4 regions of the Variovorax robiniae genome follow, and region 2 is predicted to be linked to each of the others. Evidence: predicted binding sites of a transcription regulator. Region 2 holds the regulator's gene; each other region holds the start of a gene.
What was found. Region 2 encodes sigma-54, which starts transcription at its own class of promoters, with help from an activator protein. Its sites were predicted from a motif close to TGGCANGNAANCTGCTTT; they were not measured.
Positions count from the first base shown of each region.

Region 1: a site for sigma-54 is predicted at 2,504-2,521, ahead of WKW79_RS19030 (transglutaminase family protein). Genes of this name have one in related genera too.
Region 3: a site for sigma-54 is predicted at 2,556-2,573, ahead of WKW79_RS12540 (CmpA/NrtA family ABC transporter substrate-binding protein). Genes of this name have one in related genera too.
Region 4: a site for sigma-54 is predicted at 2,273-2,290, ahead of glnA (type I glutamate--ammonia ligase). Genes of this name have one in related genera too.

Region 1 covers NZ_JBBKZS010000008.1:21,423-25,632, reverse strand. The annotation lists partial or broken gene WKW79_RS19035 (DNA internalization-related competence protein ComEC/Rec2) at 1-2,397, opposite strand, end outside; gene WKW79_RS19030 (transglutaminase family protein) at 2,577-4,210, shown strand, end outside.
Region 2 covers NZ_JBBKZS010000012.1:10,247-14,456, forward strand. The annotation lists gene WKW79_RS23915 (TolC family protein) at 1-505, opposite strand, end outside; gene rpoN (RNA polymerase factor sigma-54) at 904-2,490, opposite strand; gene lptB (LPS export ABC transporter ATP-binding protein) at 2,501-3,340, opposite strand; gene lptA (lipopolysaccharide transport periplasmic protein LptA) at 3,340-4,047, opposite strand; gene WKW79_RS23935 (thiol:disulfide interchange protein DsbA/DsbL) at 4,152-4,210, opposite strand, start outside.
Region 3 covers NZ_JBBKZS010000004.1:332,295-336,504, reverse strand. The annotation lists gene WKW79_RS12555 (alpha/beta hydrolase) at 1-127, shown strand, start outside; gene tsaD (tRNA (adenosine(37)-N6)-threonylcarbamoyltransferase complex transferase subunit TsaD) at 87-1,124, opposite strand; gene WKW79_RS12545 (nitrate- and nitrite sensing domain-containing protein) at 1,186-2,436, shown strand; gene WKW79_RS12540 (CmpA/NrtA family ABC transporter substrate-binding protein) at 2,752-3,996, shown strand; gene ntrB (nitrate ABC transporter permease) at 4,010-4,210, shown strand, end outside.
Region 4 covers NZ_JBBKZS010000002.1:285,107-289,316, reverse strand. The annotation lists gene WKW79_RS05545 (sterol desaturase family protein) at 1-490, shown strand, start outside; gene WKW79_RS05540 (EI24 domain-containing protein) at 507-1,391, shown strand; gene WKW79_RS05535 (competence/damage-inducible protein A) at 1,388-2,188, shown strand; gene glnA (type I glutamate--ammonia ligase) at 2,336-3,751, shown strand; gene WKW79_RS05525 (hypothetical protein) at 3,880-4,210, shown strand, end outside.

The sequences.
Region 1 (4,210 bases), on a different contig from region 2:
TGCTGCCAATAGCGCCGGGCGGCCGAGCGCTCGCAGGTCCAGGCCGCGGGCGAGGCGCTCTGCCAGCCAATGGCTCCGCAGTGCGGCGAGTCAACCAACGCGATGCCGCGCGCCTCGTAGCGCTTGCGCACCTCCTCGGCCGGATGGCCGAAGCGGTTGCGGTAGCCGGCCTGCACGAGTGCGATGCGCGGCTTCACGGTGTCGAGCAAGGGCGCGCTCGACGAGGTCTTGCTGCCGTGGTGCGGCACCAGCAGCATGTCGGCCCGCAATCCGGGCGCGCGTTTCACCAGCGCACTCTCCTGGTCGCGCTCGATGTCGCCGGCCAGCAGCGCGCTGGCGCGCCCGTTGTCGATGCGCAGCACGCAGGAGATGGCGTTGGGCTTGCTGGCGTACTGATAGTCGGCTTCCACCGGATGGAGGAATTCGAAGCTCACGCCGTCCCATTCCCATCGCTGGCCGGCCACACACCTGTCCGAATGGCGCAACTCCTGCAGGGGATTGCTGTCCTCGATCGAGCCTGCGCAACGCGGCTTGAGGCTGCATCGCCAGCACAGCCGGCGCACCGCCGGTGTGGTCGGCATCGCGATGGCTCAGCACCAGAGTGTCGAGGCGCACGTCCAGCGCGCGCAGCAGGGGCACCAGCACCCGCTGGCCGGCGTCGCTCTCCAGGCTGTAGCGCGGCCCGGTGTCGTAGAGCAAGGCATGGTGCGCGGTGCGGACCAGCACGGCATTGCCCTGGCCGATGTCCGCCGCCAGCAGGTCGAATTCGCCCGCTGCGGGACGCGCCGGCTGCCAGAGCAAGGCCGACAGCAGCAGCGGCAGGCCGAGCACCCGCATCGCCCATGGCAGCCGCATGCACAACAGCACCCCACCCGCCACGCCGCACAACGCCAGCCATGCCGGCGCTGCGCCGGTGGAAACAGTTGCCAGCGGCCACCCTGCCAACCATTGCAGGAACCAGGCAAGTCCTTGCACAGCCCAGGCCGCGACATCCCACAAAGGCGGTATCACGACGCCGATCATGGCAAGCGGCGTGACCACCAACGTGACCCACGGGATCGCAAGCGCATTCGCCAGCAGGCCGACCAGCGACACCTGTTGGAACAGCAGCAAGGTCAGCGGCGCCAGCGCCAGCGTCACCACCAGTTGCTCGCGCATCATGTGCCGCAGCCGGGTCAGGACGGTGGTCCGTCCGGCGTCCTGCGTTCCCGGGTCCGTCGCGAACAGCACGCCCACGGCGACGAAGCTGAGCCAGAAGCCCGCCTGCGTCAGCGCCCACGGGTCGAATGCCACCACCACCGCACAGGTGGCCAGCCACATGTTCGGTGCAGGCCATCGACGGCCGGTGAGGCGCAGCACGGCCACCGTCGAGAGCATGCTGATCGTGCGCTGCGAGGGCACGCCCCAGCCGCTGAACAGCGCGTAGAGCGTCGCCAGCACCACGCCTCCCACGAGTGCCGCGTTTGGCGCCGGCCAGGTCAGCATGCAACGCACGCTGCGCCGCCACAGCGCGCCCACGAGGGCAGCGGCGAGCCACGCGAACATGGTGATGTGCAGGCCGGAGATGCTCATCAGGTGCGCGACGCCGGTCGCGCGGAAGATGTCCCAGTCCGCCCGGTCAATGGCGCTCTGGTCGCCGGTGATCAGCGCCGCGATGACGCCGGCCAGGCGCTTGTCGGCCACGCGCTCGAACACCGCATCGCGCACCGACTCGCGGGCGCGCTCGATGGGGTGCTGCCACGTGGTGTCGATCCGCTCGGGCGGCACGTCGCCCGCCCCTGCGCGCACGTAGCCGGCCGCGCGCACGCCCTGCTCCCACATGACCAGTTCATAGTCGAAGCCGTGCGGGTTCAGGTTGCCATGCGGCGCCTTGAGCCGCACGGTCATGCGCCAGCGCTCGCCGGCATGCAGGTCGCCGGGCGGGGGTGCGGGCCCGGTCGGCGCGTCGCCGCGCGCAGGGCGGGCCCAGAGGCCGGTGTTCTCGGCATGCCAGCCCAATGCGATTGTGGCGGGCCAGCGCGCAGGCTCGGTGGCATCGGCACCGGCGCCCTTGCCCGCCCACTTCGCCGACTCCACATCCAGCCGGAAGCGCAGCGCGCCATCGCCGCGCTGCGGCATCTGGGCCACCACGCCGACCACCTGGATGTCGCGCCCTTCGAGCACAGGGTCCAGCGCCCCGTCCGCGTATATCGCCGCGCGTGCGCCGACCAGGCCAAAGCCGGCCACGGTGCCGAGCAGCAGCGCCACGAGCCAGGTTGCCGCGCCCGCACGCTTGCGCAGGCGTTGCAGGGCCCACAACGCCACGACTCCAGACAGGGCCAAGGCAAGGTACCACCACACAAGCCACAGCCCGGACTGCTGCAATTGCAGGCCCGCACCCAGCACTGAACCGGCCATCGCAGCAAAGGCCCACGGGCGGCGCTGGCCGGTGTCTTCGTCCTCCCCGACGGCCCTCATCGACGTCTCTTCCGCCCCACGTTCCCCACTCCGTCCCTTCGCGCATTGGCGCGTTAATTGCATGCTTGTGGGCTAGTATGCGTGCGCCACTGGCGCCTCTTCACGACACTTCAAAACAAATGTCCATCCACGCCGCGCTCCACCACGTCACCCACTACAAATACGACCGCCCCGTGCAATTGGGGCCGCAGGTCGTGCGCCTGCGTCCCGCGCCGCATTGCCGCAGCAATGTCATCTCGTATTCGCTGCAGGTCGAGCCCGCCGACCATTTCGTCAACTGGATGCAGGACCCGTTCGCCAACTACCAGGCGCGGCTGGTCTTCCCGCAGAAGACGCGCGAGTTCAAGGTTACCGTCGACCTCGTCGTCGAGATGGCGGTCTACAACCCCTTCGACTTCTTTCTGGAGCCGCAAGCGGAAAACTTCCCGTTCAAGTACACGGAATCGCAGGCCGAGGAACTGGCGCCCTACCTCGTCAAGGAAGAACCCACGCCGCTGTTCAAGGCCTACCTCGACAAGGTCGACCGCAAGGAACAGCGCACCATCGACTTCCTGGTCGGCATCAACCAGCAGGTCCAGAAGGACATCAACTACCTGATCCGCATGGAGCCCGGCGTGCAGACGCCGGAAGAAACGCTGACCAACGCCAGCGGCTCCTGCCGCGACTCCGGTTGGCTGCTGGTGCAACTGTTGCGCCATTGCGGCCTGGCCGCGCGTTTCGTCTCCGGCTACCTGATCCAGCTCACGCCGGACGTCAAGGCGCTCGACGGCCCGAGCGGCACCACGGTCGACTTCACCGACCTGCATGCCTGGTGCGAAGTGTTCCTGCCCGGCGCCGGCTGGATCGGCCTGGATGCTACTTCGGGCCTGCTGGCCGGCGAAGGCCACATCCCGCTGGCCTGCACGCCGACGCCATCGAGCGCCGCGCCCATCGAAGGCGTGGTCGACGATGCCGAAGTCGACTTCGGCCACGAGATGAAGGTCACGCGCATCTACGAATCCCCGCGCGTCACCAAGCCCTACACCGAAGAGCAATGGGCCGAGGTGCTCAAGCTCGGCGAGTCCGTCGACAAGCGCCTTGTCGACGGCGACGTGCGCCTGACCATGGGCGGCGAGCCCACCTACGTGGCCACCAGCGATCGCGACGCCGCCGAATGGAACACCGATGCGCTCGGCCCGACGAAGCGCGGCTATGCCACCGAACTCGTGCACAAACTGCGCGCCGAATACGGCGACGGCGGCTTCCTGCACTTCGGCCAGGGCAAGTGGTATCCGGGCGAACAATTGCCGCGCTGGGCCTTGTCGATCTTCTGGCGCGCCGATGGCCAGAAGCTCTGGCACGACCCCGAGCTCTTCGCCGACGAGCGCGTGCCGACGCACTACACGAGCGAAGACGCGCGCCGCTTCACCACCGTGCTGGCTCACAAGCTCGGCCTCACCGAACGCTTCATCCAGCCCGGCTACGAGGACATCTACTACTACCTCTGGCGCGAGCGTCGCCTGCCGGTGAACGTCGACGTGTTCGAGTCCAAGCTCGACGACGAGATGGAGCGTATGCGCCTGCGCCGCGTGTTCACGCAGAAGCTCGATGCTGTGATCGGCTACATGCTGCCGATCGAGCCGACCAGTGCCGAGATCGATGCGCCGCCGCTCGAAGGCCCGGGCTGGAAGACCGGCCCCTGGTTCCTGCGCGACGATCGCCTGTTCCTGATCCCGGGCGACTCGCCGATGGGCTACCGCCTGCCGCTCGACTC
Region 2 (4,210 bases):
CGACGATATCCTCCACTCGCTTGACCAGGTCCTGGTGGGCGGCGACGTTGTCCGCGGCGACGCTGGCGAGCTTGGATTGCTTCAGTGCCTCCAGATAGAGGTCGGCGATCTGGCCGCCGATCTGCTCGGCGCTGACGATGACGCGCTGCTCTGATGCGGTCAGCCGGGCTTTCTGCCGGTCGATCTCGGCATCGGACTTGCCGCCGTCGTACAGCAGCTGGCTTCCTCGAAGGCCGATGTCACCGGACTGGACCGAGCCCGAACCCGTCACCCCAGTGCTACGGCCCGGATCGGCAACGAGGTCCACCCGTGGAGACCAGGCCGCCTGCGCCTGGGTTACCTCGAAATTCGAGGCGCGGGCCGTGGAGCGTGCCGCCAGGACCTTGGGGTTGGAATCGAGTGCGCTTCGCACCAGCACTTCCAGGGCCTGCGCACGAACAGTTTCGATCGGCAGGAAGCTTCCGAGCAGGCAAGAAACTACAGCAATCGCAGCACGAAAATTCATACGGGTCGGTCGAAAAGGCGAACTTCAGGAAATCAAGAACCGACTGGTGAAAACCGTGGCTAATGCTGTAAAGATGGTTACTTATTGTAACCTTAAGTTTTGCAATTGATTGACAGTCTGGGGCGCTGGCGGCGCTGATCGAAGCATTAACTCACCGGGAGTGTGGATTACTTCACTCACCAGCCTCACCACGCTGTCCAGATGCCGGAAATCGCGGAAATGCGAGGCCAATCCGCCCATGCGCGAACACGAGGGGGCGGATGCGGGTCAGGTGCCGGTCGGGTCTTGATCGGCCGCGGCGGACGGCCATTGCGCAGGCGGCACGCGCCCTGATCGTGCAACCATCGTGCAGCGGCTGCGCCCGAGCGGGGGCCGTGCTTCCCGGAACGAACGCAGCGCTACAGCGCCTTGCGCAAATTCGCCGGCGCGATCCGCAGCGCCTCGCGGTACTTCGCCACCGTCCGGCGCGCGCACTCGATCCCCTGCTCCTTGAGCATGTCCGAGATCTGGCTGTCCGACAGCGGCTTCTTGATGTTCTCGCTGGTCACGAACTGCTTGATCAGCGCCCGCACCGCCGTGCTCGACGCATTGCCGCCCGTCTCCGTGCCCAGCGCAGAGCCGAAGAAGTACTTGAGCTCCACCGTGCCGTAGGGCGTCGCCATGTACTTGGCGGTCGTCACGCGGCTGATGGTCGATTCATGCAGGCCCAGCTCGTCGGCGATCTCGCGCAGCACCAGCGGCCGCATGGCCAGTTCGCCATGCACGAAGAAGTTCTTCTGCCGCTCGACGATGGCGTTGGATACGCGCAGGATCGTGTCGAATCGCTGCTGGATGTTCTTGATGAACCAGCGCGCCTCCTGCAGCCGCTGCGACAGCGCCTGGCTGCCCTCGCCCTTGTGCGCCTTCAGCGCGCCGGCGTAGATGTCGTGCACGCGCAGGCGCGGCATCACGTCCGGGTTGAGCATCACGCGGAACTTGAGCGAGGCGCCGCGGCCGGTGCGGGAGACGATCACGTCCGGCACGACCACGTTGCGCTCGACGTCGACAAAGCGCCGGCCCGGCTTGGGCTCCAGCCGCGCGATGAGCTGCATCGCGCCGCGCACCAGTTCTTCGTTGCTCTTGGTCAGCGTGGCCAGGCGCTTGAAGTCGCGGCGGGCCAGCAGGTCCATCGGCAGCTTGCAGATCGCGATGGCGACCTTGCGCACCTGCTCCTCGTCCTCGGATTCATCCTCATCGGCCAGCGCGCGCAGCTGGATCGCCAGGCATTCGCCGAGGTCGCGCGCACCCACGCCGACCGGCTCCAGGCTCTGCAGCAGGCCCAGCGCCATCTGGAAGCGGTGCACAAGTTCATCGAACTCGTCGTTGTCGCTGCCGGCCAGGCCCGAGGCCAGCGCAGGCAGCGAGTCCTCCAGGTAGCCGTCGTCGTTGAGCGACTCGATCAGGAAGCTCAGCGCGGCGCGGTCGGTATCGTCGAGGCGCAGGCCCAGGGCCTGGCGGTGCAGGAAGGCCTGCAGCGACTCCTGGCTGCGCGCCAGTTCGGTGGCGTCGGCGCGCTCGTCGCCGTTCAGGTTGTTGGCACGCGCGGGGGCGTCGCCGCCCCATTCGCTGTCGTCGGGCACCATGTCGACGGTGCCGTCGCCGCCCCAGTCGGGCTCGCCGTCGGAGACGCCGTCGGCGGTCGCATCGGCGGTGGCGGCATCCGCATCGTTCGAAGCGGCGCTCGTGGCGGGGCCGTCGGCGCCGTTGGCGGCTGGCACGGTCGCGAAGTCGTCGTCCCGCGGCGGCGGCGTGTCCGCAGCCTCGAGGCCGAACTCCTCGCGCACGGCCTCTTCCGCGGTACGTTCCAGGAACGGGTTGTCGTCGAGCATCTGCTCGACTTCCTGGCTCAGTTCCAGCGTCGACAGCTGCAACAGCCGGATCGACTGCTGCAATTGGGGCGTCAGTGCCAGGTGCTGCGATACGCGCAGCGACAGGCCTTGCTTCATGCCGAGGCCCCTACATTCTGAAATGCTCGCCGAGATACACCCTGCGTACCTCCGCGTTGTCGACGATCTCCGAAGGCGTGCCTTGTGCCAGCACTTGCCCGTCGCTGATGATGAAAGCGTGATCGCAGATGCCCAGCGTCTCCCGCACGTTGTGGTCCGTGATGAGCACGCCGATGCCGCGCCCCTTCAGGAAGCTGATGATCCGCTGGATCTCGATCACGGCGATCGGGTCGATCCCCGCGAAGGGCTCGTCCAGCAGGATGAAGCGCGGCTGGGTGGCCAGCGCCCGCGCGATTTCCACGCGCCTGCGTTCTCCGCCCGACAGTGACAGTGCCGGGGAATCACGCAGATGTTCGACGCGCAGGTCGGTCAGCAATTCGGTGAGGCGCTGCGCGATCCGGCCTTCGGTCAGCGGCACGCGCTTGCCCTTGGCATTGGTCTCGAATTGCAGCTCCAGCACGGCGCGCACGTTCTGCTCGACCGTCAGCTTGCGGAAGATCGAGGCCTCCTGCGGCAGGTAGCTCAGCCCCATGCGCGCGCGGCGGTGGATCGGCATGTGCGCGATCGGCTCGCCGTCGATGGTGATGTCGCCGGCATCGGCCCGGACCAGGCCCACGATCATGTAGAAGGACGTGGTCTTACCGGCGCCGTTGGGACCGAGCAGGCCGACCACTTCGCCCTTCTGCACGCCCAGCGACACGTCCTTGACCACCATGCGGCTGCCGTAGGACTTCTGCAGGCCGCGCGCTTCCAGGCGGCTGCCGTTCCCGGCGATACCCGCGACGGCGCCGCCACCGGACCCGAGCAAAGGCTCGCCGCCGGTGTCGATCAAGGCGTTGTCGTTGCGCATCACGGACGCGCTTCCCCACCGAGCGTGGTGGTGGAGCGCAGGCCGGCGCCAGGGGCCGGCGCGGGCGGCGGAGGCGCGGAGCCGGCCCTGGGGCTGCCCGGCACTGCGTTGGCCGGCGGACGCGGCGTGAGCACCGCACGCACCCGCGCACCTTGCGTGCCGGTCGACACGGCAGCGTCCGGCGGCACGGTGGAGCCGTTGACTGTGAAGGTGTCGTTGCTCTGGTCGTAGACGATCAGCGGGCCGCTGCTTTCGTCGTTGACCTTGCTGCCGATCAGGCGCCGCATCACGGCATGGCCGATGAACTTGACGTTGTCGGCGCGGCTGTCGTACTCGATGCGGTCGGATTCGCCCTCGATCCACTCGTCGCCGCCGGGCGCGTCGCGCTTCTGCTTGTAGTAGGCCAGCTTGCCGGGTGCGGCGGTGACCACGCCGTACTGGTAGCCCTCAGGGTCCTGCCGCACGTCGATGCGCGCGCCGCGGATGATGATGGTGCCCTTGGTGACGACCACGGCGCCGGTGAACACGCTGGTCTGCTTCAGGTCGTCGTAGCGCATCGAGTCGGACTCGATGTTCATCGGCTTGGCGCGATCGGCCTTTTCAGCGTGTGCCAGCGGCGCGCCCGCAACGGCCGCCAGGGTGAGCAGACCGAGGGTTGCCTTGCATGCGGATCGAAGCGGGGTGAGGAGGAATGAGCGCGTGGTCATAAAGGCACGAAACTTGCTGCGCCCATTGTATGCGGCAGGCTGACGCGACCTTGACGAAAGGCCCAGTGTCAGAGGTCGATATTTCTGACGAATGACTTGATCGATCAAGTCTTGCGGGCTTCGCCGATCAGGTAATCGGTGATTTGCAGCGCGCGCTCCATGC
Region 3 (4,210 bases), on a different contig from region 2:
CACCACGGAAGGCGGCCACGACTGGCCGCAATGGTCGCGGCTCTGGCGCGACATGCTGCAGGTGCTGCCGCTGCCGACCTTGGCGCCTACGCCGCCTGCAAGGAATCCAGTGGCCATCGCGGCTTGACGTCGAAGGCGTAGCGCGGGCTGGCCTCGGCCATGCCGGCTTGCAGCCGCATGGCCGCGGCCATCGCGATCATGGCGCCGTTGTCGGTACACAGCTGAAGCTCTGGATAGTGCACGCGAACGCCACGCCGGGCGCAGGCTGCGTCGAGTTGCCGGCGCAGGTCCTGGTTGGCACCGACGCCGCCGGCTACGACGAGCCGCTTCATGCCCGTGGATTCCAGCGCCGCCAGGCTTTTCTTCAGCAGCACTTCGACGATCGCGGCCTGGGTCGACGCGGCCAGGTCGGCCTTGCGGGTTTCGAGGTCGTCTCCGAGCTTCTTCGCCTGCGTCATCACCGCGGTCTTGAGGCCGGCGAAGGAGAAATCCAGGTCGCCGCTGTGCAGCAGCGGACGCGGCAGCTTGAAGGCCGTGGCATCACCCTGCTCCGCCAATTTGGCCAACCAGGGACCACCGGGGTAAGGCAGGCCCATGAGCTTGGCGCTCTTGTCGAAGGCTTCGCCGGCGGCGTCGTCGATGGTCTCGCCGAGGATCTCGTAGTGGCCCACGCCATCGACGCGCATCAGTTGAGTGTGGCCCCCGGACACCAGCAAGGCGACGAAGGGGAACTCGGGAGGGTCCGCACTCAAAAAGGGCGACAGCAGGTGGCCTTCAAGATGGTGCACGCCGAGCACCGGCTTGCCCAGCGCCGCGCCCAGCGCGCATGCCACGCCCGCCCCCACCAGCAGCGCGCCGGCCAGGCCTGGCCCGCGCGTGTAGGCCACCACATCGACGTCGGCCAGTTCCCGCCCGGCTTCCAAGAACACGGTCTGCGCGAGCGGCAGCACGCGGCGGATGTGGTCGCGGCTGGCGAGTTCCGGCACCACGCCGCCATAGGCCTGGTGCATGGCGATCTGGCTGTGCAGCGCATGGGCGCGCAGCAGCGGCGTCGCGCTGCCTTGCGCTTCCACGAGCGCAACGCCGGTTTCGTCGCAAGACGATTCGATTCCGAGTACAAGCATTCAGGGAGTGTAGAAGCCGCACGGTTTCGGGGCACGGATGTTGCTCCATGACCTTCCAACGATGAAATCAGGACTCAGCTTTCTTGTTGCAGCGCGACGCTGCGAAATCGACGAACTGGACCAGCTCGGGCGCACCAGCGAACTGGTGGGCACGATCGGCCGGCTGGTGCATGCGCTGCAGCGCGAGCGCGGGCTTTCCAACGTGCTGCTGGCGTCGCAGGGCAGACGTTTTGCCGCGCAACGCAGCGTGCAGGTCGGCGAATGCATCCGGCTGGAGCATGAGGTGCGCGCCGGCTTCGACGGGCTGCAGGCCGAGGCGCGTCGACTGGGCAGCGGGACGCGCCTGTTCAGCCGCATCGCCTGGGTGCTGCCGGGGCTCGATGCCCTGCCCGTGCTGCGGCGGCGCGTCGGCGCGCTGGAGATCGGCGTGGCGGACGCCTCGGCGGCCTTTGCCAAGCTGATCGCGGGGCTACTGGCGGTAGTGTTCGAGGCGGCCGATGGCGCGACGGACCCGGAGATATCACGGCTGCTCGCGGCCATGTTCAATTTCATGCAGGGCAAGGAGTTCGCGGGCCAGGAGCGTGCATGCGGCGCGGCCGCATTTGCCGCGGGCGTGGATGACGGAACGCGCCAGCAGCAGTGGCTGCAACTCATCGCGGCGCAGGAGCGCTGCTTCCATGTGTTCACCGAGTTCGCCGGGCCGGTGCTGGCGACGCTGTGGCAGGAGAGCCAGCCCGGAGAAGAAACCGCCGAGCTGGAGCGCCTGCGCCGTGCGGCCATCACGACGGCCCCGGGCGAGCCGCTGGACTCCGAACTCAGCACGGTCTGGTTCGACTGCTGCTCGCTGCGCATCGACGCGATGAAGGCGATCGAGGACCGGCTGGCGAGCGACCTGCGTGCGCTGTGCGACCGCAAGATCACCGAGGCGCGGGCCGAGGCAGATGCGAACGAGGCGCTGCTGGACCAGGTGGCAGGTACGGAGGGAACGTCGGCCTTCTTCGACGACATCGCGCCGCAGCCACCCACGGTCAAGGCGTACGGGCACCAGCTCGAACGTTCGGTGCTCGACATGCTGCAGGAACAGTCGCAACGCCTGCAGGCCATGAGCGACGAGCTGGATGCCGTGCGCGCCGGCCTCAACGAGCGCAAGCTGGTGGAACGGGCCAAGGGTCTGTTGATGGCGCACCGGCGCATGACCGAAGAAGAGGCGCACAAGATGCTGCGCCAGACCGCGATGAACCAGAACCGGCGGCTGGTCGATGTGGCCGAGTCGGTGCTTTCGATGGCGGACTTCCTGCCGGGCACAAGCTGAATTGGTGCGCTGCACAAATCGGGTGCCCTGGACTCGATTTCAACCTGATGGGACGGAAAGCGCTGCTACATCAGCGCTTGTTGCTATCACTTTCATAGCAAACAGCCACTCCAAATCGCTGGCACGCCGCTTGCATTCAATCCCGGCATAGACCAAAGACGGTCGTCAGGCAGGTGGCCTCCAACGACGGATGCCGCTGACCCACAGGACAAAGGCGTCCTTGCCCGCATGCACTCGTAAATCACTCGAGCGGCTGATGCGCGGCGAGGACGCCTTTTTGTTTTTCGTTTTGTTGTTTTGACCGGAGTTCGCCCCATGACCGATGCGCTGAAATTCAAGTTGAGCCGACGCACTGCGTTGAAGGCCGCCGCCGCGGGTGCGGTCGGCATCGCCCCCGCCTTGCGTGCCGCCGTCTGGGCCCAAGGCTCGGACAAGCCCGAGAAGGCCGAGGTGAAGATCGGTTTCATCCCGCTGACCGACTGCGCCAGCGTGGTGATGGCCTCGGTGCTCGGCCTCGACAAGAAGTACGGCGTGAAGATCACGCTGAGCAAGGAAGCCAGCTGGGCCGGCGTGCGCGACAAGCTGGTCAATGGCGAGCTCGACATGTCGCACGTGCTCTATGGCCTCATCTACGGCGTGCACGTCGGCGCTGGCGGCCCGAAGAAGGACATGGCGGTGCTGATGGGCCTGAACCGCAATGGCCAGGCGATCACGCTGTCGAAGACGTTGGCCGACAAGGGCGCGGTCGACGGCCCCTCGCTGGCCAAGCTGATGGCCAAGGAGAAGCGCGAATACACCTTTGCCGGCACCTTTCCGACCAGCACGCACACGATGTGGCTCAACTATTGGCTGTCGGCCTCGGGCATCAGCCCGATCAGCGATGCCAAGGTCATCGTGGTGCCGCCACCGCAGATGGTGGCCAACATGCGCGTGGGCAACATGGACGGCTTCTGCGTCGGCGAGCCCTGGGGCCAGCGCGCCATCATCGACAAGATCGGCGTGACCGCGATCACCACGCAGGACATCTGGAAGGACCATCCCGAGAAGGTGCTCGGCACGCGCGCCGAGTTCGTGAAGGCCAACCCCAACACCTGCCGCGCCGTGATGATGGCCGTGATGGAAGCGGGCAAGTGGATCGACGCCAACCTGCAGAACAAAGCCAAGATGGCCGAGACGGTGGCCGAGAAGTCGTACATCAACACCAGCGCCGACGCGATCAACCAGCGCATCCTGGGCCGCTATGAGAACGGCATTGGCAAGACCTGGGACGACCCCAACCACATGAAGTTCTTCGATGACGGGCAAGTCAACTTCCCGTACCTGTCGGACGGCATGTGGTTCCTCACGCAGCACAAGCGCTGGGGCATCCTGAAGGAGCATCCGGACTACCTGGGGGTGGCCAAGCAGATCAACCAGATCGACCTCTACAAGGACGTGGCCGGCGCGATGAAGGTCAGCGTGCCGAAGGACCCGTTGCGCACCAGCAAGCTGTTCGATGGTGTGGTGTGGGATGGCAAGGACCCGAAGAAGTACGCGGACTCGTTCCGTGTGCAGGCTTGAGAGGAGCGCGGACATGGTCAGTGCTGTTTTTCACTCTCCCCTTGACGCTGCCATTCCTCTCCCTCTCCCGCGTGCGGGAGAGGGGCGGGGTGAGGGTGTGGCTCGTGTCGAGGCTGCCCCTCACCCCAGCCCTCTCCCCAGGGGGGAGAGGGAGAAACGCAAGTCCATTGATCTGCGCTGGTTCTGGATGCGGGTGTTGCCGCCGCTGGCGGGC
Region 4 (4,210 bases), on a different contig from region 2:
CCTGCATTCGCTGCATCACTCCCAGCGCCAGATGACCATGTGGAGCGACAACCGCAACCACCTGCTGGACGACGTCATTCACGATGTGATCATCGTGGTGGTGGCGCAGTTGATCGGCGTGGCGCCGGGGCAGTTCATCGCCATCGTCGCCTTCACGCAGCTCAGCGAGAGCCTGCAGCATGCCAACCTGCGCCTGTCCTTCGGCGCCATCGGCGAGCGGCTCTGGATCAGCCCGCGCTTTCACCGGGTGCATCACAGCATCGGCATCGGCCACGAGTCGAATGGCCCGACGACGCTGGGCGGGCACAACTTCGGCGTGCTGCTGCCTTGGTGGGACATGCTGTTTCGCACGGGTGATTTCACGCATCGCTATGAGCCCACCGGCATCCGGGACCAGGTCGAGCCCGGCGCGTCGGGCCGGGTGCGGGAGTACGGGCGCGGCTTCTGGGCGCAGCAATGGCTGGGGTTGCGGCGCATGGCGGGGCGGTAGCGTATCCTCGCCATCGATGCGAATTCTTCTCGATTCTTTCTGGCGCGCGGTGGCGTATTGCTTGCGCCCGCGAGTGATCCTGCTGTCGTTCCTGCCCCTGGTGCTGATGGTCGGGCTGGCAGCGGGGCTGGGCTATTTCTTCTGGGATCCGGCGGTCGCCTGGACGCGTTCGACGCTGGATTCCTGGCCGCTGCTGGCGAACTTCTGGGGCTGGATCGGCAACTTTTTTTCCAGCGATTTCTCGGCCACGCTGGCCCAACTGGTGGTGGTGCTGGCGGCGACGCCGGCCATCGTGCTGGTCTCGCTGCTGGTCGTCTCGGGGCTCATGGCGCCGGCGCTGACGCGGCTGGTGGCCACGCGGCGCTTTCCGGAGTTGGAGCACAAGAAGGGGCCCTCGCTGATCTGGAGCGTGATCCGGTCGCTGGGGCTGACGCTGCTGGCCCTCGTTGCGCTGGTGGTGTCGATGCCGCTGTGGCTGGTGCCGCCGCTGGTGCTGGTCCTGCCGCCGCTGATCTGGGGCTGGCTCACCTACCGCGTGATGAGCTTCGATGCGCTGTCCGAGCACGCCGACACCGAGGAGCGCGCGACGATTCTGCGCACGCACCGGCTGCCACTGCTGGCCATCGGCGTGCTGTGCGGCTACCTTGGCGCCGCGCCGAGCATCGTCTGGGCCTCCGGGCTGCTGTTCGCCGCCGGCTTCTTCATCCTGGCGCCGATCGCGATCTGGATCTACACGCTGGTGTTCGCGTTCTCGGCACTGTGGTTCGCGCACTACTGCCTCGATGCATTGGCGCGACTGCGCGCGGAACGTGCGGCGCTGGCCTTTGCCGTCGCCCAAGGCCCGGCCACCTTGTCGCACGATGCGGACCGGGCCATCCAGACGCAATGGGGAGCTCCATGAATCGGACTTTCGGCCTGATCGTCGTCGGCGACGAGATCCTCTCGGGCAAGCGCCTCGACAAGCACATGCCCAAGGTCATCGAACTGCTGGCGGCGCGCGGCCTGCAACTGGACTGGGCGGAGTACGTCGGCGATACGCGCGATCGCATCACAGCGGTGCTCAAGCGTGCCTTTGCATCCGGCGACATCGTCTTTTCCACCGGCGGTATCGGCGCCACGCCGGACGACCACACGCGCCAGTGCGCCGCGGCGGCGCTCGGCCGGCCGCTGGCTCTGCATCCGGAGGCGGAAGCCCTGATTCGCGAGCGCATGCGCGACACCGCGGCCGAGCAGGGCATCCCCTACGAGCCCGACCGCCCCGATAACGTGCATCGGCTCAACATGGGCGTGTTCCCGGAAGGCGCGACCATCATCCGCAATCCGTACAACAAGATTCCGGGCTTCAGCGTGGCCGACGTGCACTTCGTGCCCGGCTTTCCGGTGATGGCCTGGCCGATGATCGAATCGGTCCTGGAGGATCGCTATGCCGACCTGTTCGCCCACGGGCGCAGCGCCGAGAAATCCGTGATCGTCTATGGGGCGATGGAGGCCACGCTCACGCCCCTCATGGAAGCCGTCGAGCGCACGCATCCGGGCGTCAAGGTGTTCAGCCTGCCGAGCGTCGATCATCCCGAGCACGGCCGCCACATCGAGCTCGGCGTGAAGGGCCATGCGGACGGCCTGGAAGCCGCGTACCAGCAGCTCATCGACGGCCTGCACGGTTTTAATGCACGACTTGGCCCCGAAATGGTGCGTTGAAAAATCGCGCACCAAAAGAGGAGAATAGGCGCCCCGACGGGGCCAAAAGACGTATTCGAGGCCCTTGTCGCATGCGGCGAGAATGGGCACAGAAACTGCATTCCCACCCCCTGAATTTCTAACCACCCCCATCGCAAGGAGAATTTGATGGCAAAGACCGTCGCCGACGTACTCAAACTCGTGAAGGAAAACGAGGTCAAGTTCGTCGATTTCCGCTTTACCGACACCCGCGGCAAAGAACAACACGTTACCGTGCCGGTCTCGCACTTCGATGAAGGCAAGTTCACCGACGGTCACGCCTTCGATGGCTCCTCGATCGCTGGCTGGAAGGGCATCGAGGCTTCGGACATGCAGCTCATGCCCGACCCGAACACTGCGAACATCGACCCGTTCTTCGAAGAGACGACGATGATCCTGACCTGCGACGTGATCGACCCGTCGGACGGCAAGCCCTACGAGCGCGACCCGCGTTCGCTGGCCAAGCGCGCCGAGGCCTACATGAAGGCTTCGGGCCTGGGCGACACGGCCTATTTCGGTCCGGAACCTGAATTCTTCGTGTTCGACGGCGTGCGCTGGAAGAACGACATGTCGGGCTGCTTCGTGAAGATTGATTCCGAAGAAGCGTCGTGGAACACCGACAAGGAATTCGAGCACGGCAACACCGGCCACCGTCCCGCCACCAAGGGCGGCTACTTCCCGGTGCCCCCGGTCGACAGCTTCCAGGACATGCGTTCGGAAATGTGCCTGGTGCTCGAATCGCTCGGCATCCCGGTCGAAGTGCATCACCATGAAGTGGCCAACGCTGGCCAGATGGAACTCGGCACCAAGTTCAGCACGCTGATCCAGCGCGCCGACTGGGTCCAGCTGCAGAAGTACGTGATCCACAACGTGGCCCATGCCTACGGCAAGACCGCGACCTTCATGCCCAAGCCCATCGTCGGCGACAACGGCTCGGGCATGCACGTGCACCAGTCGGTCTGGAAGGATGGCAAGAACCTGTTCGCCGGTGACGGCTATGCAGGCCTCTCCGAGTTCGCGCTGCACTACATCGGCGGCATCATCAAGCACGCCCGTGCCCTGAACGCCATCACGAACCCCGGCACCAACAGCTACAAGCGCCTGGTGCCCGGCTTCGAAGCCCCGGTGAAGCTGGCCTACTCGGCCAAGAACCGCTCGGCCTCGATCCGCATCCCGTTCGTGGCCAACCCGAAGGGCCGCCGCGTCGAAGCGCGCTTCCCGGATCCGCTGATGAACCCGTACCTCGGTTTTGCCGCGCTGCTGATGGCCGGCCTCGACGGCGTCGAGAACAAGATCGATCCGGGCGAAGCCGCGAGCAAGGACCTCTACCACCTGCCGCCGGAAGAAGACGCGCTGATCCCGACCGTCTGCCACAGCCTCGACCAGGCGCTGGAATACCTGGACAAGGACCGCGCGTTCCTGACCAAGGGGGGTGTGTTCACCGATGCGTACATCGATGCCTACATCGACCTCAAGATGCAGGAAGTGACCCGCTTCCGCATGGCGACGCATCCGGTCGAATTCGACATGTACTATTCGCTCTGATCCCCGGGTCAAGCAATGCAAAAAAGGACGGCTTCGGCCGTCCTTTTTCGTTGACGGGGAACATGCGAATGCCCATCGCATCCAAATGCAACGAAAATGTTTCCCAGCCGCGCACTCCCTACATGAACATGAAACCTGTCTCGATCCTGTTGTTGCCCCTGGCCCTGTTGGCCGCCTTGCCGGCGTTGGCCCAGGAGCGGGTCTACCGCTGCGGCAACGAATACACCAACAACGCCACCGAGGCGCAGAAGCGCGGGTGCAAGGTGATGGAAGGCGGCAACGTCACCGTGGTGCAGGGCGGCCGGCCGGCCGCTGCAGCATCGTCGACGGCCGGCGCCGTGAAGTCACCGCCCGGCAGCCCGCGCGTCGAGACCGCCGACCAGCGCGCCCGTGACGGCGAGGCGCGCACGGTGTTGCAGAGCGAGTTGAAAAAGGCCGAGGCGCGCCAGGTCGAACTGC